DNA from 4 places in the Exiguobacterium sp. E17S genome. Region 3 is predicted to be linked to each of the others. Evidence: riboswitches for the same ligand, from Rfam matches in the RefSeq annotation. Region 3 holds a riboswitch; each other region holds the start of a gene.
What was found. A riboswitch is a leader RNA that binds a small molecule or an ion and turns the genes downstream of it on or off. The one in region 3 is predicted to bind S-adenosylmethionine.

Region 1 (6,086 bases), on a different contig from region 3:
AAACAGTCGATATCGATACAGAGATGTTATCTGTATTGCACAGTTGGAAAGAAGCAGGTTTTACGCTAGCACTCGATGATTTTGAAACGGATTTACTTCGTCAACATGGAACAGAATTATTCGCGCTAATTGATTTAATTAAAATCGACATCGAGGCGATTTCCCCTCGCGAGCAAAGCGCAATCCTGCATATCGTCCGACGTAATTATCCCCATATTAAGATGCTTGCCGAACGAGTCGAGACACATGAGGATCACACACGTTGTCTTGAGATGGGATATGACTGGTTCCAAGGCTATTTTTACGCTAAGCCGATGTTGATGAAGGGAAAAGCTGTCCCTCCTCAATTGCCGGTATTGCTGAAGATGCTAAAATGGCTCGATACGGATGAAAAATACGATGAAGTCATTGATGAGATTGAAGCAAATCCGTATATCAGCATTCAAGTACTGCAACTGATTAATTCTCCAGGAATGGGATTACGAAATACAGTCAGCTCTGTTCGTCAAGCCATTTCACTACTTGGCTTCTCGCAACTCAAAAGCTGGATTTCGTTAATTGTCTTACGCGAGATGAAGCTTGCTAGTCCTTACGAATGGTCAAATGAGTTACTCCGGTCTTCCTTACATTGTGCAAAACTTTGCGAGTTGTTTGCGAAAGAGACGCGTACGTTAAAGCCGGAGAGTGCTTATATGATCGGTCTGTTATCACACATTGATGCGTTATTGTCTGTGGATATCGACGACATTATCGACCAACTGCCAATTGAAGATTCTCTAAAGGTCGTTCTACAAGGAAAAGATCATCCGTTTCGGGATTGTTTAGTGCTTGCAATCAGTGCAGATCGCGGTGATTTTGATCAGTTCGAACTACTCAGTCAACGTTTAGGTGTCTCGCTTACTCGTTCCTATGCGCTACTAGCAGAAAGTCAGGTGTGGCTCAAGCAAAAAGAAACACATATTCAAGAAAAAACGGATTCTGTTTTAGACTAAAAGTGAAGTGCATGTTTTTCTTGATCGAGAAAAACGTGCACTTCTTTTTTTGTTGATCATGAATTAATTTCTTAAGAGATTTACCGATTTTTAAACATAAAAAAAGAGCCCGAAGGCTCTTTTTTATAGGCGTGGACCAGCTGACTTGATCGCATCCGTCGCACTTTCGAAGCGAAGGAAATTGTGTTGGAATTTCTCAGCAAGTGACCGCGCTTGTGTGTCGTATTCGTCCGGATTCGACCAGACGCGTACCGGATTGAGTAACTCGCTTGGAACACCTGGAACTTCAAGTGGCATATGAAGTCCGAAAATCGGATGTTCTTCTGTTGGAATCGTTGCGAGTGTGCCGTTGACGGCAGCATTGACCATCGTCCGTGTATACGATAGCTTCATGCGACTACCTGTTCCGTAAGCACCACCTGTCCAGCCTGTGTTGACGAGATAAACAGTGACACCATGACGATCAATCAATTCGCCGAGCATCGTCGCATATTTTTCAGGCATCAGTGGAAGGAACGGTGAACCGAAGCATGTTGAGAATGTTGCTTCCGGTTCCGTGACACCGCGTTCTGTTCCGGCGAGTTTTGATGTATATCCTGATAGGAAGTGATACATCGCTTGTTCTTTCGTCAATTTACTGATCGGAGGCAAGACACCGTAAGCATCAGCCGTCAAGAAGACGATTGTCTTCGGGTGACCAGCACGTGACGGAACAGCGATATTATCGATTGCAGTGATCGGATAAGCAGCACGCGTATTTTCCGTCAACGATGTGTCATCGTAATCAGGATGACGGGCTTCGTCGAGCACGACGTTTTCAAGGACGGTTCCAAAACGGATCGCGTCAAAGATTTGCGGTTCTTTTTCACGCGATAAGTTAACGGTCTTTGCATAACATCCACCTTCGATGTTGAAGACACCGTCGTGCGACCAACCATGTTCGTCGTCCCCAATCAATTGACGGCTATCGTCTGCTGACAGGGTGGTCTTACCAGTACCGGATAGACCGAAGAACAAGGCGACGTCGCCTTCGTGTCCGACGTTTGCCGAGCAGTGCATCGAAAGGACATTTTCTTGTGGCAAGAGATAGTTCATGACGGAAAAGATGGATTTTTTGATTTCTCCCGCGTATTCCGTTCCACCGATCAAGACGATCCGGTGTTCGAACGACATCGCGATGAACGTCTCGGAGTTCGTTCCGTCAACGGCAGGATCTGCTTTGAAATGTGGCGCATAGACGACCGTGAACGGTTCGAAGGCAGCCACTTCAGGATACTCGCGTAAAAAAAGTTGTTTGGCAAACAGGTTATGCCAAGCGTATTGTGTGAGCACACGGACCGGAAGGGTGAAGTGCGTATCTGCTCCAGCAGCAGCTTCTGTGTAGTAGAGCTGATCGGCTTCGTTCATGTAACGAAGAACCTTTTGCAACAATTGTTCAAATTTGTCTCCATCCATTGGTTGGTTGACATGACCCCAATCAATGTGAGACTCGCAGGAAGAATCACGGACGATGAACTTATCTTTTGGTGAACGACCTGTAAATTTCCCCGTTTCTACAGATAATGCGCCGTTCTCAGCAAGGACACCTTCTTCGTTTCGAATCGCATGTTCGACAAGTTCAGCAACAGATAGTTGTTTGAACACATGCTCTTTCTTGAGTAGTTCTTCGATATTCAGGACCGTCATCGGCATCCTGACCCCACCTTTCCCCTACGTTGGTTTTGGCTCACTGAATTTAGTATGACACATTTATTATATATGACATACTAAAGAGAGAGCAATCATTTTCTGGTGCTGATTTCTATTTATCTGGAAACGCTTTCAGCATTAACAGTTTAACATCTCTTTCAAAAAGTTTCGACTAGAATTTGAAACCTTGCTTGACAGAGTAGGTACAACTTTATATCATGTAATTCGTAACGGATACTCTTATTCTGAGCAGGTGGAGGGAACAAGGCCCGAAGAAACCCGGCAACCGTCCTACATTAATTCACATATTAATGAGGGAAAAGGTGCTCTCCTGAAGCGAAGTAAACACTTCGAACGATAAGAGGGTAAAGGAAGAACGCACAACCTTTCCCTGACCATTTTTTGGACTTGGAAAGGTTTTTTTCATTTTACCGTCCCACTCAACTAGGGGAAATGAGTACACCGTCAAATTCTTTTTTGGGAGGGTCATACATGACAAACCTTAATCGCCGACTATTCACGTCGGAGTCAGTCACTGAAGGTCATCCAGATAAAATCTGTGACCAAATTTCGGATTCAATTCTTGATGCAATCCTCGCAGCGGATCCAAACGCACGTGTTGCGGCAGAAACTTCTGTCACAACAGGTCTTGTTCTCGTTGCAGGTGAGATCACGACATCAACTTACGTCGACATTCCAAAAGTCGTTCGTGAGACAATTCGTGAAATTGGCTACACACGCGCGAAATACGGTTTCGATGCAGACACGTGTGCTGTATTGACATCAATCGATGAGCAATCAGCAGACATCGCTCTTGGTGTCGACCAAGCGCTTGAAGCACGTGAAGGTAGCATGTCTGATGCAGAAATCGATGCTATCGGTGCAGGAGACCAAGGTCTCATGTTCGGTTACGCAACGAAAGAAACACCAGAACTCATGCCACTTCCAATCTCGCTTTCACACCGTCTCGCACGCCGTTTGGCAGAAGTGCGTAAAAACGGTCAACTCGACTACCTTCGTCCGGACGGAAAAACACAAGTCACGGTCGAATACAACGAGAACAACGAGCCGGTTCGTGTCGATACAATCGTCATCTCGACACAACACGCAGAAGAAGTCACGCTTGAGCAAATCCAAGCTGACTTGAAAGAACACGTCATCACACCGGTCATCCCGGCTGAATACATCGACGCAGCAACGAAATTCTTCATCAACCCAACTGGTCGTTTCGTCATCGGCGGACCACAAGGAGATGCTGGATTGACGGGTCGTAAGATCATCGTTGATACGTATGGTGGATACGCACGCCACGGCGGTGGAGCATTCTCAGGTAAAGATCCAACAAAAGTCGACCGTTCAGCTGCATACGCAGCACGTTACGTCGCGAAGAACCTCGTTGCTGCAGGTCTTGCAGATAAAGCAGAAGTTCAACTCGCGTACGCAATCGGTGTCGCGCACCCAGTATCAATCGCGGTTGACACATTCGGTACAGGAAAACTTCCTGAAGCGCAACTCGTCGAATTGGTTGCTGAAAACTTCGATCTTCGTCCGGCTGGAATCATCAACATGCTTGATCTCCGTCGTCCGATCTATCGTCAAACAGCTGCATACGGTCACTTCGGTCGTACAGATGTTGAGCTTCCATGGGAGCAAACAGATAAAGCAGCAGTTCTTGAAGAACAAGCAAAACGTTTCGCATAATCAAAAAGTCCGAGAACCCTACGCGGGTTTTCGGACTTTTTTGTTTACGGGGAACTTTGCAGGAAACGAATGTTTTTTCTAGAAGAGGGTAAAAGTACATGAGTCGATTCGTATGAATACAAAGGGGGGTTCCGATTATGGAAATACGCGAAGCTATTCCAGCTGATGCAGGACGTATTCATGACATTGCCGTCACATCTTGGTTGGATACGTATGCAGAAATCTATTCCGAACGTTCGAAAGCGCATTTCGTGCAGGAGGCGTATCCGCAAGAAGAAGTCGTTCGTGCGATCCGGACGGCGGAAGAAGCACGGGGAGAGTATTTTTATGTCGGAATCATCGATGAGGAAATCGTCGGTTTCATTCATGCTGTTGATGTTGAGGGAACGTGGGAGATCATTCGTCTGTACGTCTTGCCGAAATATCAGCAAAACGGCATCGGGCGACGGCTGATCCGTGAACTCGAACGACAAGGAGCCGTCCCACTCGAAGTATACGTGGAGGCACGTAACTATAAAGCACGTCAGTTCTTAACCTCATTCGGTTTTGAAGAACTCAGTGAGATGACGGAAGAAGTCTTTGGGCAAGTAGAATCTGTCATTCGTCTTCGCCATGTCGCCTCATGAAATCCGTCTTGGGACGGTTTCGTGTGCGTTTGAAATAAGGTATCGTAAAAAGGAAGTATGAAGTGAAGAGGTGAGTTTGTGGTTGAACAACCAACAGGAATCATCGTATTAGTCTATCCGTTACAACTGCGTGCCCGTCCGAGTGAAGCCTTGATTCGGGTACTCGAACGAGAGTATGAAGTATTACTTGTCGACGCACCACGTCGCATCTCGTTTGAAGAGCATGGTCAACTGTTAAAAGAAGCATTACGTGAAGCCGGGAAACGCAAGCTACCGATTCATATCGTTGCCTGTAGCATGGGCGCACTCGTCGTCAATCGTCTGTTGCAAGAATATGAATTACCGGTCGCAAGCCTTGCGTTCATTTCACCGTTGTTTGATTGGCATCCGTCAAAACAACTCGGAGGCGTCAAACAAGTCTTTGCAAGTGCGTTCGATCGTTTCCGGCCCGATGCGCCACTCGGTACGTTGCCGTTTGGTCAAAGTACGGAAGATACCGTTCGCATCGGTGAACTGACCTATGCACAGTACCGGGAAATCGAAGAAGAGATCGTCGTACATGACGAGGAACGAAAAAAACTGCCGCGTGTGAACTTGGCTTGTTTTTATGCACCGGACGATCAGTTCGCAGACGTCAAGTTGACGCTTGAAGTATGCCGGAAAATGGGTGGCGATCAGATTTACTTACAACGTCTACACGGATTTCCGCATTTTAGTTTCGAACGGTTGAACACACGGTTTGCAGAAAAATTAATGTTGTTCTTTAAGCTTGTTGAAGAATGAAATAACAAAAGTGATGCCTCTAAAAAGGGGCATCACTTTTTTGTGTCCCATCATCCGCGTACTTTTTTCTCGATCGCGATGATAAACGGGGGATGATTTTGTTGATTCAAGAAACGGTACTGGAGAACGGCATAATCTTGCTGATCAAGGGCTGTGACGTAATCGAGGACAGCGTCGCGTTCCCGTTTTCCCTCCAGGTGACCGTGATAGACGACGAGGACGACAAGACCGCCGGGAGCGAGGACCGGGAGGAGGGCATCGAGTGCTTCGAGCGTCTCTTCACCTGTCGTCGTGA
Region 2 (6,086 bases), on a different contig from region 3:
GCAGGTGACATTCCTCGTCCGTTCGAATCGATATGAACAACTACAAAAAACAGGACTACACATCACTAGTCCTCATGGCGATATGACGATTACGCCTCAGTTGATAACACGAGACATGCGACCGGATCGTGCATTTGATGTCATCTTGCTTTCAACGAAAGCCTATCACTTAGATGACGTCCTACAGGACATCGCGCCATTCGTTTCGAGCGAGACGTATATCATTCCTTTGTTGAACGGCATGCAGCACATTCGACGGTTAACAGAAGTCTTTGGAGAAGATCGAGTTTTGGGTGGTCTTTGCTTTATTGAGTCGACGCTTGATGCAGAAGGGCGCATTGTACAGACAAGCCCGTCGCATCGGCTGCTATTTGGTTCACGAACCGGTAAACCAACAGCGCGTCTAGAGAAAATCGCAGCGTGTTTTGCGAAAGCGAAGGCACCAATGAAGTATTCGATGCATATCATGGATGACATGTGGCAAAAGTATCTCTTCATTTCGACATTCGCGGGCGTGACGACGCTATTTCGCTCAGCAATCGGTCCGATTCGGAAAGAAGCTGTTGGACGTCAAATGATCCTAGACGTCATGGCGGAAGCGAAACAGGCGATGGAAGAACAAGGCGCAGTCTTTAATGACGATGTAGAAGCGGTCTTACTGAAGCAGATGCATGCAATGGAAGATACGATGAAATCATCGATGTTACGGGACATGGAAAAGGGTCAGCCCGTCGAAGTGGAACATTTTTTCAGTGCATTATTGAAGCCTGCTACGACTGATCAGATGTATGCCTTGAAATTAGTCGAAGCGAATCTACGCATGTATCTCGAAACGATTAGATAGTCACATTTTTCTATTTTAGAAAAATGATGGAGTGGTGCAAATGTTTCGTTTTGATGACGAAAGACCTGTTTCCCTTAGGAATCGTTGACTTCCGAAATAAAGTTCATCTATTCTTAATGAGATTGAAAAAAACTGATAATATATTTTTCCGTATTTTTTCTTGCAAGGACGAATGAAGCAGACGAGAGGGGAAGTTTATCCATTATGAAACGTATTATTATTCGTGCAGGTATGACACCATTCGAACAGTTCGATGCTCCTTATTTGATGAAACATAATTCCATTGGAGGAAACGTTGGAAATCTTATCTATCAATACAGTATCTTTCGGACGTTGATGACAGAAGGTACGACGATCACACCTGACTATTACTATTACGACGAAGAACGGGCAGACGAAATCAATGCCAACTTTGACCTTTATGTCATTCCGTTAGCGGACGCATTCCGAAAAGAATTCGTACCGACGTTACGGAAATATACACGTCTCATCAAAAAATTAAAGATTCCAGTCGTCGTCATCGGTGTAGGGTTACGTGCACCGTTTGAACCAGACTTAGATGGTGGATTCCCATTCGATGAAGATGTCAAAGCATTCGTCAGTGCCGTTCTCGAGCGCTCGAGCATGCTGGGTCTTCGCGGGGAGATTACGTCGAAATACTTAACACGTCTTGGTTTCCGCGAAGGGATCGATCATCGCGTCATCGGATGTCCTTCGATGTACGCGTTCGGTCGCGACTTGCACATCCGTGAAACGAACATCACACCTGAGTCGATGATTACGGTCAACTCGTCACGTTTAGCTCCACAAAACGTCCTCGATTTCATTACACGTGGGATGGAAGAGTATCCAAATCATTACTTCATTCCCCAGTGGATGAAGGAACTGAAGTTGACGTATACAGGGACGCACCCGATCGCAGATCTTTCAGTGACGAACTATCCGGTGAAAATGTCGGATCCTGCTTACATGAATGATCGGGTTCGTTTCTTCTTGAACGCACAGACATGGTTCGATTTCATCGGACAAGCAGACCTTAGTTTTGGTGCACGCTTGCACGGAAACATCACAGCAACGCTTGCAGGTACGCCGAGTATCCTCATTCCAAAAGATGCACGGATGCGCGAATTGACGGATTACCATCAGTTGACGCACATTTGGGCGAACGACATCACAGCGGATACACAATTATCCGACGTCGTAGCAAGCGCTGACTTCCAAAGTCCGGCACGTGTTCAAGCGCGTAACTTCGACAACTTCGTTGACTTCTTGAACGTGAACAATCTTGAGCATATCTACCAAGAGACGAACTATCCTGAGAATGTACCGTTTGACCGTCAAATGGCGCAAACCGAGTTGCTCCCACCAGTCCAACCGATCTCTGGCGTAAGTCTTGAGGAAGCAGTCGCTCGTTTTGAACGGTTCTTCCCGGAACAAGAGAAGAAGATTGCGGATGCGCAAAAACAAACAAAAGCACAATTAGCTGAAAAAGATAAGAAAATCAAAGCATTGCAGAAACAAACAGGAACGGCTCAAAAGGATCAAGAGATTGCGGCGCTCAAAGCGCAATTGGCTGCCCAAACGAAGAAAATGAAGCACCAGCAAGGAACATTGAATCGGAAAGCGGTTCGTGCAGCCTTGAAAACAGCGGATTTATTCGCCAAAAAATAAACCTCCAAACATTCCGGATCGATACGATGCGGAATGTTTTTTTGATAGGAGTATTCTGAATTGTGTTGACAATTTGAAAAAGACTTGATAGGGTTAGGAACAATTACATACTTATCCAGAGAGGTGGAGGGACTGGCCCTATGAAACCTCAGCAACAGGTCGAAAGATACTGTGCTAATTCCTGCGGGTGCTGCACCCGATCGATAAGATTTCCGAATTGTCGACCGACGCATCCGTGAGGATGCGTTTTTTGTTTGAAATAGGTGGAACGAGGAGGAAATGGATTCATGAAAACGAGCGGAGCATTTCGACGCAAGATGGAATCACGTCATCTGATCATGCTGTCGTTAGGTGGTGTCATTGGAACAGGATTATTTTTAAGTACAGGTTATACGTTGGAACAAGCAGGACGCGTCGGAACGATTTTATCGTATTTGATTGGGGCCGTCGTCGTTTACTTAGTCATGTTAAGTCTCGGTGAACTCGCCGTGCACATGCCGGAAACCGGATCATTCCATAAGTACGCAACGAAGTACATCGGACCCGGCACCGGTTATACAGTGGCCTGGCTCTACTGGCTGACGTGGACGGTCGCCCTTGGTTCAGAATTCACGGCAGCAGGCATTTTGATGCAACGTTGGTTCCCGTCGATTCCTGTATGGGTGTTCAGCGCATTGTTCGCTGCGATGATCCTCGTTATCAACGTCTTGAAGGTTCGCGTGTTTGCTGAAGTCGAGTTTTGGTTTTCCGCCATTAAGGTCGTGACGATCATTGCTTTCATTTTACTCGGTGCGGGAGCAATCGTCGGCTTCATTCCACTGCAAGATGGTAGCCCGGCTCCATTCTTTTCTTCGTTAACCGAAGGCGGGTTGTTCCCAAATGGCGCTTTCGTCATCTTCATGACGATGCTTGCCGTGAACTTTGCTTACTCGGGAACGGAATTGATCGGTGTCGCAGCGGGTGAAGCAGTCGATCCGAAACGGACGATTCCGCTTGCGATCCGGACGACAATCTTGCGACTCGTCCTCTTCTTCGTCGGTACGATCATCGTGTTAGCCGTCTTATTACCAACGGATGGGAAAGGTGTACTCGAAAGTCCGTTCGTCGCCGTGTTTGAACGAATCGGAATTCCCTACGCAGCAGACGTGATGAACTTCGTCATTTTGACAGCGATCTTGTCGGCAGCGAACTCTGGACTTTACGCCGCCTCTCGGATGCTCTGGTCGCTTGCGAACGAACGCATGATTTCACGATTCTTCGCCCAGGTGACGCCAAGTGGGGTTCCACTTCGAGCCGTATTGTTCAGCATGCTTGGCGGAGGACTTGCCTTGCTGTCTAGCATCTATGCAGCAGGAAGTGTTTATATCGCGCTCGTCTCGATTTCCGGTCTTGCTGTCGTCGTCGTTTGGATGAGTATCAGCGTTGCCCAGTATCGCTTCCGGAAGCAATTTCTTCGTGAAGGGCATACGGTCGACGAATTGGTCTATCGCACACCACTCTTTCCATTCGTACCGATCGCCGCTTTCGTCGTTTGTTTGATTTCCTTGATTGGTATCGGATTTGATCCGACACAACGAATTGCCTTGTACTGTGGTATTCCATTCATCGTGATCTGTTATGTCGTTCATGCGTTCACGAATTCTTCTCAGAAACGGAGTGTTGAAGATGTCCCGAATCAAAAATCCAGTTGATCAACGATTACAGGAAGTTCCCTTTCTCATTTTAGATGGTGCCCTTGCAACCGAACTTGAACAGAAGGGATTCGACCTGAACGACCCGCTTTGGTCAGCACGTCTCTTAATCGAAGCACCGGAACAGATCGAACACGTCCATCGTGACTACTTTGAAGTAGGTGCCGATGTTGCCATCACTTCAAGCTATCAAGCAAGTATCGAAGGGTTCAAGCAACGTCATATCACGACAGAGGAAGCACAGTCGCTGATTCGACAAACGGTCACCTTGGCGCAAAACGCACGCACGCGTAGCGGAAAGAGTGACGCATTAATCGCAGGATCAGTGGGTCCTTATGGTGCCTACTTAGCAGATGGTTCTGAGTATCGCGGTCATTATGGAGTGTCAGCAGATGTGCTAGAAGCCTTCCACAGACCACGGATCGAAGCATTGATTGAAGCGGGGGCTGATCTGCTGGCATTTGAGACGATTCCGTCGCTCGAGGAAGCTGTCGTGTTGTTCCGGATTCTCGAAGCGTATCCGGAAGTGTCCGCTTGGCTGACGTTCTCGCTTCAAGATGCGACACACATTAGTGAAGGAACGGCACTTGCGACGTGTATTGAAACGGTCGGACAACATCCACAGCTCGCAGCAATCGGTGCAAATTGTTTTCCGGCATCTTACGCGACCGACTTTATTCGTCACGTCAAGGCGTTGACGGACGTGCCAATCATCGTCTATCCGAACTCCGGTGAGGTTTATGATCCGGTCGCAAAAACATGGTCGGGTACGAATCAGTGTACGTCGTTCCAAACCGTCGCGAAGACATGGTATGAGGCAGGGGCACGATTGATCGGTGGTTGTTGCCGAACGTCACCTGAACACATCGCACAAATTCGTTTGGTTTGTCAGGTTTCTCATACATCATGAAGAATGACGAAAAAACGGACGCGAAATCGATTGATTTCGCGTCCGTTCCTTTAAATGGTGTGATTTCGTTACCGCTCGCGCAAGGCACGGTTGAATTGTTGCAATAGACGTCCAAAATCTTCGGCATCGTCCGATGGCCAATCCGTCAGGAGACGTTCGATGCTCGCGAGGCGCGCTGTCCGGTAAATCGTGAGCTCTTCTTGTCCTTTATCCGTAATATGATAGAAGAAGGCACGACCATCTGTCGGATCTTTTACTTTTTCCACAAGTTGCTTCTGATCGAGCGCTGCAGCTTGGCGGCTGACGGTCGAGACATCAAGCTGAAGTTCACGGGCAAGTGTTTTGACACCGACGTTGCCGGAATCCGCTAGTTGTCGCAGTAAGAGGTAGGAAGCACGATCTAAATTGCGATTGTCTGCCGTCGCTGTCGTCAAGCGCCGGATCAGGATTGCTAACTCCAATTCAATGGTTTCGAGTGCTTGTTGAGACATCGGGTATCTCCCCTTTCAAAAAAGTCTCTCTGTCCCTCATGATTACCCAATGTGGATAAGCTGTCAATGCGAAAAGCAGGAGGCTTGACAGAGTTGTAGTTGTATTATACAATCATTTTTGTTCTTTTAATTGTATCATACAACTTTTTCGTATGAGAAACGAACGACAAAGGAGAATTCAGATGAAAGCTTATGAGTCGATGAAACAAGAGGTCATCACGGTAAACGATACAGATCTGATTCGGACGGTCATCGAACGATTCATTCAATCTGGTATTAGCGGCGTTCCTGTCATCAATGCCGATCAGGAGGTCGTTGGGTATATCAGTGATGGAGATATCATGCGCGCGATTGGAAAACACAAGGACATCATCGTCGATACATTCTTATATGTAGATGTCATCAAAGGAGACGAAGAAGATTATGAAGACCGGATTCGTCATATCTTGAATCGACCTGTCATGGAACTGGCACGCCGA
Region 3 (6,086 bases):
TCTTGGAAGTTTGTCGGTCCAACCGTCTCAAGCGTTTTGATCTTACCGTCTGCTTCGTACGTCTTATAGATTTCCTGACGACGATCGAGCGGGGCAAAACCTGGTCCGAACCAAAGTTTGATGACACGGACCGGCTTTTTGTCCGTCACCTTCGTCACTTCATCAAGCGATAGCTTCGCGAGTTGATGATCGTTTTGGAATGTTTCCGTCACACCTTTTAACGTCGTTCCTTTTTTCTTCGTGACCGTATCGAACGTCACGACCTTCAGCCCTTTGTCGACCGCTGGTTTAATCATGTCATAGGCGTAGTCTTCCTTACCATGCGAGATGATGAGCCCATCATAATCTTGCTGAATCGCTTGCGCGACCAGCTCCTTGAACTTGACGTCGTTACCTTCCGAAATGAACGTGCTGACTTTAAAGCCAAGCGCTTCGCCTTCACTTCGTGCGCCATCAAGGAATTGTTTCGTATGGTCGTCCGATGCTAGGTTGCGGATGACGGCGATCTTGACGTCCGATTGAACCCCTTTTGGTACATCCTTGACGACCTTCGTCGTCGTGGCTTCTCCATTCGCACAAGCCGCTAGTAACAGTGCCGGTGCTAGGACGGCGTAAGCTAGTTTTTTCATGACATATCTCCTTATCCGAGGGGTTGAAGCCCTGTTAATTGTTCAATCGTTTCTTCATTCGGTTGCGTGATGACACCAAGTTCGGTAATGATGCCCGTGATCAATGTGTGTGGTGTGACATCAAACGCCGGGTTGAAGACAGCGACGCCTTCCGGTGCTGTCGCGACACCTTGGACAGTCGTCACTTCCTGCGGATCACGTTCTTCGATTTCGATCGCGTCTCCGGAAACGAGCGAGAAGTCGAACGTCGAGAGCGGTGCTGCGACGTAAAACGGAATACCAAAAGCTTGCGCGAGCAATGCCAATTGGAACGTCCCGATTTTATTCGCGGTATCTCCGTTTCGTGTAATGCGGTCGGCACCGACGATGATCGCATCGATCTGTTTTTCTTTCAGCGTATGGGCGACCATGTTGTCCGTAATTAACGTGACATCGATGCCGGCACGTTGCAGCTCCCATGTCGTCAATCGTGCTCCCTGCAGTAACGGTCGCGTCTCACTCGCAAAAACGGATAATTCGATGCCGCGTTCTTTTGCGATGTAGAACGGCGCAAGTGCCGTTCCATAAGCAGCGGTCGCAATCGATCCAGCATTACAAATCGTTAGGATCCGGTCGCCTGACTGGAACAATTCCAGTGCATGAATCCCGATTTGACGTGACGTCTGCGCATCCTGGTCGTATAAGGCGACCGTCCGTTTTTCCAACCGTTCGCGAATCTCTTCTACCGACGTCCCGTCTTGAATGATTGGATTCAATTGATCGAGGACATTTCGCAAGTTGACGGCCGTCGGTCGTGTCGCGAGTAACGTCGCCGATGTCTCAAGCAAGGCTTGCTTGTAGACCGGTAGCTCTGCTTCAAAGCGGTACGCTTCTTGAACGAGCACGAATCCACCGAATAAGCTGATCGCAGGTGCGCCCCGGACACGTAGTTGTTTAATCGCCTCAACCGCTTGCGCGAGATCAGCAATGACTTCATAGTGCTCTTCTTGCGGTAGACGTGTCTGATCGAGAATCGTCAAGATACGATCTTCGTAACGGATACTTTGAACGAATGTAGTCATCGGCTGAGTTCCTCCGTTACGTCAAAGTTTCGTAAATCATCGAATGTCCGGCATTCTGTACGGCGTTTGATTAACGCCGCTCCTAGACGAAGAGCGTGACGTTTCCGCTCTAAGCGTTCCGTCGTTGAATCGATTGATTCTAAATCAGCGACCGGTGCAAGACCAATCGTCCGCCGAATCAATTCGCAACCGGCAAAGCCAAGGGCATCCTGCAAGATCGTGCTCAATACATCGTCGACGAGCCCCGATGTCCGGAATGGTTCGACGGCTTCCCGTTCCCATAAGGCACGGAACGTTGAAGCAAATGTCAGCCAGAACGTGTCGATGTCGCGAATCCGGGCATCACGAAGTGCTGAATAATCGGGGTATGCTGCAAAGAATAAGTGGGCGATGAACTGTCCGACATCGAATCCGAATGGACCATAAAAGGCGAATTCAGGGTCGATGACCTTCGTTTCCGTCACCGAGGCGAAGATGCTTCCTGTATGTAGATCGCCGTGCAGCAATGCATCTCCTTTTGTGATGAAGAGCGCTTCAAGTTTTGCGACTTCGCGTTTTAACTCATCGTCTGCCCATAAATATGCCACCTCTTCTTCAAGCCCGGCTTCAATCTCGTTCGTCTCCGCGTCATGGAACGGATCCGTGAAGATTAATTTTTCCGTGATGTCGCACAAGTCTGGATTGTAGTACGTTCGGGCGACACGTTTCTTTTCAACCGGACCAAGCGCAAAGTCCGATGTATGAAATAACGTCCGAGCGAGATAAGAACCGATATGTTCCGCAAGCAACGGATACTGTTCACCTGCGAGTAAACCGCTTCGAACGATCGTCAGATGTGAAAGATCTTCCATGACCGTATACGCCTCTTCATGACTAGCATGAAAAACACGTGGCACGAACGGTACGGCATGCCGTGCGAATTCACGGAGTGCGGATTGCTCGATCCACGCTCGTTCGAGCGATAACGGCCAGCTCTCCCCGACGACCTTCGCATATGGTAATGCTTGTTTTAAAATCAAGCGATGTTCGCCTTCTCGAATCCGAAAGACGAGGTTGAGGTTCCCGTCGCCAATCTCTTCTGCTTCGACGGCTCCATCGCCGATCAGTCCTAATGTCCGAACACGATCAATCGCGTCCTGTTCTGTGAATGCTTTATATGTCATCTCAGTTTCCCCCTATGTGATACACGAAAAAGCGCCTCTTTTCGTCATCGAAAAGAGGCGCAGAAAAGTCACTGCGTCCTCTTATCTCTCAGACGAAACGTCTGTTGGATGTAGCACCGTGCCCAGTGGTCGGTTGCTGCGGCGTCATCGGGCCAATTCCCTCTGCCAACTCGCGATAAGAGTCGTATGTAGTTGTCGTGTGTGATATTGATTTGAATCTTACGCAATCGACTTCCTCGCTGTCAAATCGAAATCAAGCAGAAACGGATATCATTTTTAAGTCATCTATAGAAAGAGTATTTTCAAAAAAATAAATTTTCTAAAAATAGTTTGACAAGTGGCGATTCTCATGTAAAAATTGCAATTAGATTTCACAATTTCATCCAATTCTTATCAAGAGCAGACGGAGGGACAAGCCCTACGATGTCGCAGCAACCGACCTTTTGGCACGGTGCTAATTCTTGCAGCTACTAAGCTGACAGATAAGAGTCCACGTTCGAATCATTCATGGTCTCTTGTCGCTGACGAGAGACCATTTTTTTGTTGAAGGAGGAAAGACATGGCTTATATCACTGCTACTTATCAATTGACTGCCCGTGATCGACTCGAGCAGCGCGCTGAACAACTCGCGCTTGGTCTGACAGTCGGTTCTTGGACGGAACTGAATCATCTCGAACAACAACAACTCGCCTCGTTCAAAGGGGAAGTCGTACATACCGAAGAGCGCGATGGCAAAGGATATATCACGATTCGTTACCCGGAACATAACGTATCGCGCGACTTTTCTGCGATTCTGACGACCGTCTTCGGGAAACTCTCACTCGACGGTGAAATCAAACTAACGGAATTGCTACTACCCGATACATTTACGTCGGACTTTCCAGGTGCGAAATTCGGGATCGAAGGGGTCCGTTCCTTGATCGGTGTCGAAGATCGCCCATTATTAATGAGCATCTTCAAAGGAGTCATCGGACGCGATTTATCGTTCCTTCGTGATCAACTCGAAGGACAACTCGCTGGTGGGATTGATCTCGTCAAAGACGATGAGATCCTATACGACAATCCGTTGACACCGACGATTGACCGGGCACGGATCGGACGTGAGGTCATCGATGCTCACTTCCAACGGACCGGTAAACGTGCGTTATATGCGATCACACTCAGCGGTCCCGTCTTTACGCTCAAGGATCAAGCCAAGCGATTGATTGATGCTGGAGCGACTGCTTTCTTGCTGAATACCTTCACATACGGACTCGATGTCTTACGTGAACTGGCAAGTGATCCGGAAATCAACGTTCCTATCTTCAATCATCCGGCATATAGCGGTGCGTTGATCGCTAGCCCGAATCACGGAGTCGCAGCCCCTGTCTTACTCGGCACATTACCGCGTGCTGCCGGAGCAGACTTGACGCTATTCCCGTCTCCTTACGGCAATGTCGCTTTACCAAAGGATGTCGCCCGTGGCATCGCGGTCGAAGCGACCCGTCTCGGTCAGACGAAATCAATCTTCCCGGTTCCTTCAGCCGGTATTCATCCTGGACTCGTCGCTCAACTCGTACGAGACTTCGGGATCGATTCCGTCATCAACGCCGGCGGCGGCGTACATGGTCATCCGCAAGGTGCTGCGGCTGGTGTCATTGCTTTCCGCCAGGCACTCGATGCGGCACTCGCAAATGAATCCCTATCGGCGGCAGCATCGCGTCATGAAGAATTACGGATCGCCCTTGACGCTTGGGGGATCAAGTCATGACCGTACGGATTCTTTGTGACTTCGACGGTACGGTGACGACGCAAGATAACATCATCGCACTCATGCAACAATTTGCGCCAGCGAGTGACTTCGAACCGTTGAAACGCGGCGTACTCGACCGAACGCTATCGATTCAGAGTGGTGTCGGGCAAATGTTCGCACTTCTGCCGTCTGACGGAAAAACAGCCTATCTTGACTTTTTGTTGGAGCGTGCAGTCATTCGCGACGGATTTTCGGAGTTACTTCAGTACAGTCGTCGTCAAGGAATCGATTTTTCGATCGTCAGCGGTGGAATGGACTTTTTCGTCGAACCGATCTTAGCGCCATTCCTTGAACAAGAACAGATTTACTGTAACGTCGCCGATTTCAGTGGTCCATTCGTCCATATCGATTGGCCAAACGCCTGCGATGCCCATTGCACGAACGGGTGCGGCTGTTGTAAAACGTCCGTTGCCCGGGCATTGCGCAAAGACGATGACGTCATCATCGTCATCGGTGACTCGGTGACGGACTTCGAACTCGCGAAACAAGCGGATCGTGTCTATGCCCGTGATTATCTGATCACGTTGTGTGAAGAGAACGATATCGCCTATACACCGTTTGAGACGTTCCACGATATCGTTCATGATTTAACGCGAGCGGAGGTGACAACATGACATTCATGCGACGGTATGAAGAGCTACGCGCCATCAAACAAGAGCTTGCGGCGCGCGATTGGTTCCCTGGTACGAGTGGCAATCTCGCCATTCGGACGTCCGGTGTCCCGGTTGAATTCCTTGTGACGGCAAGCGGAAAAGATAAACGGCAGACGACTCCTGACGACTTCGTTCATGTCGATGCGACCGGTCAATTGATTGGTGAGCAATCCGGGCGTCCTTCCGCTGAGACATTGCTCCATGTCGAAGTGTTCAATCGAACGGACGCCGGTTGTTCTCTGCATGTCCATACGATTGCGAACAATGTGATTTCGGAACTCTATGGCGATCAAGGCAGCATCACCTTTTCCGGTCAAGAAATCATCAAGGCACTCGGACACTGGGAAGAGGATGCGACGGTCACGGTACCGATCATTCCGAATCATGCGGACATTCCGACGCTTGCCGCTGCTTTTGCACCGCATGTCACAGCGGACAGTGGTGCCGTCCTGATCCGCAATCACGGAATCACGGTCTGGGCACCGACCGCCTTTGAAGCAAAGAAACACCTCGAAGCCTTCGAGTTTTTATTCAATTACACGTTGACGTTGCAATCATGCCGTCAATCCATTCATTAAAAGGAGGAATCATCTCATGGCAACAGTCTTATTCCAAGAAACAAACACACGGTATACGGATCAAACGGAAGTCGCTGACTTCCTCGCGTCACGCGGCGTTCTTTACGAACAGTGGGACGTTTCGAAACTTCCAGCGCCTCTCGTTGAGAACTTCACACTGACGGATGCAGACAAACAAACGATTCTCGATACGTTTGCTCCAGAAATCAA
Region 4 (6,086 bases), on a different contig from region 3:
TAGGAAGGATGCCGGTTTCGGTGAACTTATTTGCTGACTGGAACGACTGCACCTTTGTACTTGTCGAGGATCCAATCTTGGTTTTTCTTCTCGTGCAGAACGTCAAGAAGTGCTGTGACACGCTTGTCTTTTTCATCGCCGTCACGTGTAACGATGATGTTGACGTATGGTGACGACTCATCTTCTGAAGCGATCGCATCTTTCAACGGGTTCAGACCGTTATCGATCGCGTAGTTCGTGTTGATGAGGACGGCGTCGCCTTCATTGTTTTTGTAAGCTTGCGGAAGAAGTGATGCTTCGATGTTCGTTTTGAACTTGAGTTTCTTCGGGTTCTCTGCGATATCACCGAGTTGTGCATCTGTCGTTTTACCATCTTTGAGTTTGATCAATCCTTCATTTTGAAGGAACGTCAAGACACGACCGCGTTCCGCGACGTTTGAGCTCGTTAAGATCGTTGCACCGTTTGGCAACTTATCGAGTGACTTGTATTTCTTCGAATAGATACCGAGTGGTTCAACGTGGACACCACCTGCGTTCGCGAACTTATATGATTTGTTTTCTTTCTCTTGTTGCTCAAGATACGGTACATGCTGGAAGTAGTTCGCATCGATTTCTTTTGAAGCGAGTGCTTTGTTCGGAAGTACGTAATCTTGGAACTTCTTGATTTCAAGCTTGTAGCCTTTTGCTTCGTATTCTTTTTTAACGTGCTCAAGAATCTCAGCGTGCGGTACGTTTGAAGCACCAACGACGAGTGTCTTGTCGTCGCTACCTGATCCTGATGATTTTTCGCCACATGCAGCAAGGCTGATTGCTAAGACGGATACAGCAGCAGTACCTACGAATTTTTTCCAAACTTTCATGAATGATTCCTCCAATATGAATAAAATTTGAATTAACGTTTATCGATCGCACGGATCAGCAAATCACCAATGATTTGGATGACGAAGACGATCGCTAAGATTAAGAGTGTCGCAATGACGATGACATCGTTTTGAGAACGCTGGAATCCTTCGATGAAGGCCATGTCCCCAAGTCCACCTCCGCCGACTACTCCGGCCATTGCCGTATAACCGACAAGTGAGACGAGTGTGACCGTGATACCAGAAACGATGGCAGGCAACGCTTCCGGGATTAAGACTTTATAGATGATTTGGAACTTCGTCGCCCCCATCGATTCAGCTGCCTCGATGACACCTTTATCGACTTCACGTAACGCGAGTTCAACCATCCGACCGTAAAATGGTGCAGCACCGAAAATCAGTGCCGGTAATGCTGCCGTTGGTCCGAGGAACGAACCGACGATTGCTGTCGTAAATGGAATCAATAAGATCAGTAAGATGATGAACGGAATCGAACGGAAGACGTTGACGATCAAGCTCAACACTGAATAGAACGCCCGATTCTTGAACAATAACTCTTCGTTTGTCGCATACAATAGTAAACCAATGATCAAACCGAGAACGAATGTCGAAACCCCAGCGATTGCCGTCATATAGACGGTACTGCCTGTCGCTTCCCACACCATGTCCCAATCTAGGTTGTCAAAGAATGAAATCATCGGTGATCCACCTCCACTTCAACATCACTGGCTTGAAGCTTCGTGATGACCGCTTGTGTTGCTTCTGTTTCCCCGATCAACTGAATGAACAGTGTACCGAGTGCCCCTTCCTGTGATTGACCGACGTTTCCGCCGATGATGTTGAACAGGACCGGTGAATCCTTCATGACTTCCGCGAGGATCGGGCTTTCCGCTGTCGATCCGACGAACGTCAACTGAACGATTTTTCCGGTTGGGTACCGTTCGCGTAGTTTCGCGAACGTCAACTCGTTTTCCGAAGGCGACGTCAATTGTTTGACGAACTCCTTCGTCATCGCTTGCTTCGGATGACGGAAGACCTCTGCGACCGGTCCTTGCTCGACGATTTTACCGGCTTCCATGACGGCGACCCGGTGACAGATTTTTTGAATGACGTGCATCTCGTGTGTGATCAAGACGATCGTCAGTTTCAGTTTTTCATTGATGTCAACGAGTAACTCAAGGATTGAGTCCGTCGTCTTCGGATCGAGTGCACTTGTTGCCTCGTCACATAAGAGAACGTCTGGGTTCGATGCCAGTGCCCGAGCGATACCGACACGTTGCTTTTGACCACCCGATAATTGCGACGGATAGGCTTTTTCGCGTCCGTCTAAACCAACGAGTTGGATCAATTCCGCGACTCGTTCCTTGCGGTGTGCTTTCGGGAAGCCACCGAGCTCGAGTGGGAACATGATGTTCTCTTCGACCGTCCGTGACCACAGTAAGTTGAAGTGTTGGAAGACCATCGAGACATTCTTGCGGACGCCTCGTAATTCTTTTGGTTTTAATGATGTCATTTCAACACCATCGATTTGGATTGAACCACTCGTTGGTGCTTCGAGCATATTCAGTAATCGGATCAGGGTCGATTTCCCTGCTCCGGAATAACCGATTATTCCAAAAATTTCACCGCGCTCGATTGTCAGATCGACATTCGCGACGGCTTCGACCGCTCCGCGCTTTGAGCGATAAATCTTTCCTACGTCTTGTAAACGAATCACAACTGTCCCTCCTAAAATAAAAAAGTGCGCGCGTTTTAGAGCAAACGCGCGCACTTTTCAGTACACAAAACCATTTGCTCTCATCTCCCAGACTTTTGTCTGCTGGAATTAGCACCACTTCGGATTAGATCCGCGGTTGCCGGGTTTCATCGGGCCAGTCCCTCCACCACTCTCGATAAGAGTTTCGGTATTAAGTTTGTAGAATATATTCTGAATATTAGCAGGGGTTATTTTTGTTGTCAAACAGTTTTTTCAGAAACTTTTTCGAGGAACGTGAAAGCACGTGTTAAGTCTTCTTTCAAATCTTCTGCGTCTTCAAGTCCAACTGAAATCCGAACGAGACCGTCCGTGATACCGAGTTCTGCCCGACGTTCTGCTGGGATCGACGCGTGCGTCATCCGTGCCGGCACCGAAATCAGACTCTCGACGGCACCAAGACTTTCAGCAAGTGTGAAGAAGTGTGTCGCCTCGACGAGTTTTTCTGCGTTCGCTGCTGAACCAACATCAAAGCTGATCATCCCACCAAATCCAGTCGCTTGTTTCGCTTGGATGTCGTGACCAGGATGCGATGCAAGTCCCGGGTAGAAGATGTTTGAGACAATATCTTGCGCTTGTAGGAACGCAACGAGATCATGTGCTGTCTCTTCGATCGCATCCATCCGGATACCGAGTGTACGAAGACCACGGACGAGCAAGAAGCTGTCTTGCGGTCCAAGTACGCCGCCTGTCGAGTTTTGGATGAAGTGAAGCTCTTCGCCGAGCGCATCATCTTTGACGACGACAAGTCCAGCGACGACGTCCGAGTGTCCGCCGATGTATTTTGTTGCACTGTGCAAGACGATATCTGCACCGAGTGCGAGTGGTTGTTGATGATATGGTGTCGCGAACGTGTTGTCGACGACGAGTTTAAGATCGTGACGTTTGGCGATCGTTGCGATTGCTGCGATATCCGTAACTTTCAACAACGGGTTCGTCGGTGTTTCGACGTAGACGATCTTCGTGTTGTCTTGGATCGCTGCTTCCGTTGCCGCAAGGTCCGTCGTATCGACGAATGTCACTTCGATGTTGAACTTCGGTAAGACGCGTTGCATCAAGCGGAACGTACCACCATAGACGTCATCTGTCATGACGATGTGGTCGCCAGACTCAAGCAAGTGGAAGACGGCATGAATCGCTGCCATCCCAGAACCGAAGGCAAAACCACGTGCGCCGCCCTCGAGATCCGCAATCAATCGTTCGATGCTCGTCCGTGTCGGGTTCGCTGTCCGTGAGTATTCGTATCCGTCCTTAAGTTGACCGATTTTATCCTGCTTGTATGTGCTTGTTTGATAGATCGGAGGTGTGACGGCTCCTGTTGCCCGGTCGACACCTGTTCCTCCATGAATCAATGCTGTCTTCTTACGCATGAGTTTCGTCCACCTTTTCAAAGATTTGTTGGCTTAAGTAGCGTTCGGCACTGTCTGCGAAGACGGTGACGATCGTACTGCCGGGGTGACGCTTCGCGATATCAAGCGCAGCAACGAGCGCTGCACCTGCTGAACTACCGACGAGTAATCCTTCGCGAGCAGCGAGTGTATGAACCGCGTCAAATGCATCACGGTCAGAAATCGTATGAATCTCGTCGACGAGTTCACGCGGAACGAGACTTGGCCATTTTGCTGTTCCAATGCCTTCTGTCTTATGCGGACCGGCTGGACCACCATTTAAGACGGAGCCTTCCGGTTCGACGATTGCTGCTTTTGTACCGAGACGTTGTTTTAAGAAGTCCGCTGTTCCGGCGAACGTACCACCTGAACCACAACCGGCAACGAACCAGTCGATGTGCGGCAAGTCCGCAATCAGCTCAGGACCGAGTGTCCGCTGATACGTGACTGGGTTCTCTTCGTTTTCGAATTGTAACGGAACGTAACTGTTCGGAATTTCCTGACCGAGTTCTTTTGCCCGGTCGATAGCCCCTTGCATATCGAGTTCAGTCGGCGTGTTGACGACGGTTGCGCCGAGTGCCCGCATCAACGTCTGCTTTTCCTGACTGAATTTTTCCGGAACGACACAGATGACTTTGAGATCGTATTTTTTAGCGGCGAGCGCTAAGCCGATGCCGGTATTCCCGGCTGTCGGCTCGATGATCGTACCGCCTGGTGTCACATGTCCGTTTTCGATTGCTGCATCAACGAGTTGAATGCCAAGGCGGTCTTTGACGCTGCCCCCAGGGTTCATCCATTCGAGCTTCGCCAAAATGCGCGTACCAGCAGGCAAATCGAATGAAGTGATCTCGTAGAGTGGTGTGTTTCCGACGAGGTCGCGGACGTTGTTCGCGATCATCCGAAGACGATGTCCCATTCATCACGACCGGCAAGCATTTTCTCGGCATAGTGCTTCGCTCCTTTGAGGTCATGTGCGCTCGCAAATCCACATTGGACTTCGTTTTGCGCTGGAATCTCTTCTGCTGCGAGGACGTCTTTCAACGTCTTCTCAACGAGTTCGCTCATTTTTTCGACCGAGTCGAAGTTCATCATCGCCATGTAGAAACCTGTTTGGCATCCCATTGGCGAGACATCGATGACATCATCCGAGTAGTTACGGATGTTTTCAGCAAGTAAGTGCTCGAGTGTGTGCATCGCACGCATCGGCATTTGCTCAACGTTTGGTTGCGTGAAACGAATATCGTATTTGACGACTTGGTCGACTTTACCTTCTTTATAACCCGCGACGCGGATATAAGGTGCTTTGACTTTCGTATGATCCAGGTTAAAGCTTTCGACGTTCATTTTTTGAAGTGCCATGATTTATTCCCCCATTTTCTCGGCTTCTACGAGCCAGACGAAGTGATTGTATTGTATAAATTTAACAGTGAATCCTCGTGCTGTAAACAATTCTTCCATAACTGGAACCAACGGGTAGAACTCGCGTTCGAGATCTTCCGCTAACGCATCAAACCCTTGAGCACGTGCTTCACGAATCGTTTGCAGGCGTGCCTCTTCTGAGACGAACATCGTATCCGCGTAGACGATTTTTCCGTCTGCCGGTAAATGTGATGCCATCAGTTCGATTGCTTCTCCCTTTTCCTCATCTGTTAGATGATGAAACGCATACGTCGAAACAAAACTGCGTGCTTCCTTCGCCTCGAACGAGAGGAAGTGACCGTCTTGTACATCAAGTGACGGAATCTTTTCCGTCAGGATTGCCCGCATCTCCGGACTTGGTTCGACGGCGAGTACGGCGTCGTGACGTGCCAGAAGACGTTGTGTCAGGTTCCCTGTGCCTGCTCCGAATTCAATGACCGGCGACTGCGCTTTATCCGCTACTGTATCCAAAATCTCATCGTATCGACGAAAAACCTCTTTATACTCCGGATCGTGTCCGGTTACTGTCTCGTCATACGTCGATGCCCATTCTGTGAAAACATCCATAAAACGTACTGTCATGCCTTGTCGTCCTCCATCTCACCAGTTAATTCCGAGTAATCGGATATGAATTAAAGTAATTTTCCTTATTCGCATTGTAGCAAG

Region 1: it holds a riboswitch for S-adenosylmethionine, as region 3 does, so the genes downstream of both, metK (methionine adenosyltransferase) here and mtnK (S-methyl-5-thioribose kinase) in region 3, are expected to answer to the same signal.
Region 2: it holds a riboswitch for S-adenosylmethionine, as region 3 does, so the genes downstream of both, AC3B4V_RS13285 (amino acid permease) here and mtnK (S-methyl-5-thioribose kinase) in region 3, are expected to answer to the same signal.
Region 4: it holds a riboswitch for S-adenosylmethionine, as region 3 does, so the genes downstream of both, AC3B4V_RS07475 (methionine ABC transporter ATP-binding protein) here and mtnK (S-methyl-5-thioribose kinase) in region 3, are expected to answer to the same signal.

What each region holds. Positions count from the first base shown of each region.
Region 1 is NZ_JBYLRU010000001.1:1,389,113-1,395,198, reverse strand. It holds gene AC3B4V_RS07200 (EAL and HDOD domain-containing protein) at 1-992, shown strand, start outside; gene pckA (phosphoenolpyruvate carboxykinase (ATP)) at 1,116-2,684, opposite strand; SAM riboswitch class I at 2,919-3,045, shown strand; gene metK (methionine adenosyltransferase) at 3,174-4,382, shown strand; gene AC3B4V_RS07185 (GNAT family N-acetyltransferase) at 4,520-5,008, shown strand; gene AC3B4V_RS07180 (serine aminopeptidase domain-containing protein) at 5,087-5,791, shown strand; gene mnmM (tRNA 5-(aminomethyl)-2-thiouridylate-methyltransferase MnmM) at 5,842-6,086, opposite strand, start outside.
Region 2 is NZ_JBYLRU010000004.1:174,290-180,375, reverse strand. It holds gene AC3B4V_RS13295 (ketopantoate reductase family protein) at 1-844, shown strand, start outside; gene AC3B4V_RS13290 (polysaccharide pyruvyl transferase family protein) at 1,049-2,515, shown strand; SAM riboswitch class I at 2,624-2,725, shown strand; gene AC3B4V_RS13285 (amino acid permease) at 2,803-4,206, shown strand; gene mmuM (homocysteine S-methyltransferase) at 4,181-5,116, shown strand; gene AC3B4V_RS13275 (MarR family winged helix-turn-helix transcriptional regulator) at 5,185-5,607, opposite strand; gene AC3B4V_RS13270 (CBS domain-containing protein) at 5,790-6,086, shown strand, end outside.
Region 3 is NZ_JBYLRU010000002.1:303,203-309,288, reverse strand. It holds gene AC3B4V_RS10775 (sugar ABC transporter substrate-binding protein) at 1-629, opposite strand, end outside; gene mtnA (S-methyl-5-thioribose-1-phosphate isomerase) at 641-1,690, opposite strand; gene mtnK (S-methyl-5-thioribose kinase) at 1,687-2,853, opposite strand; SAM riboswitch class I at 2,932-3,035, opposite strand; SAM riboswitch class I at 3,241-3,342, shown strand; gene AC3B4V_RS10760 (2,3-diketo-5-methylthiopentyl-1-phosphate enolase) at 3,413-4,603, shown strand; gene AC3B4V_RS10755 (2-hydroxy-3-keto-5-methylthiopentenyl-1-phosphate phosphatase) at 4,600-5,259, shown strand; gene AC3B4V_RS10750 (methylthioribulose 1-phosphate dehydratase) at 5,256-5,876, shown strand; gene AC3B4V_RS10745 (1,2-dihydroxy-3-keto-5-methylthiopentene dioxygenase) at 5,893-6,086, shown strand, end outside.
Region 4 is NZ_JBYLRU010000001.1:1,445,146-1,451,231, forward strand. It holds gene AC3B4V_RS07465 (MetQ/NlpA family ABC transporter substrate-binding protein) at 27-860, opposite strand; gene AC3B4V_RS07470 (methionine ABC transporter permease) at 893-1,558, opposite strand; gene AC3B4V_RS07475 (methionine ABC transporter ATP-binding protein) at 1,555-2,577, opposite strand; SAM riboswitch class I at 2,655-2,759, opposite strand; gene AC3B4V_RS07480 (bifunctional cystathionine gamma-lyase/homocysteine desulfhydrase) at 2,817-3,983, opposite strand; gene AC3B4V_RS07485 (PLP-dependent cysteine synthase family protein) at 3,976-4,899, opposite strand; gene AC3B4V_RS07490 (S-ribosylhomocysteine lyase) at 4,896-5,360, opposite strand; gene AC3B4V_RS07495 (class I SAM-dependent methyltransferase) at 5,364-6,002, opposite strand.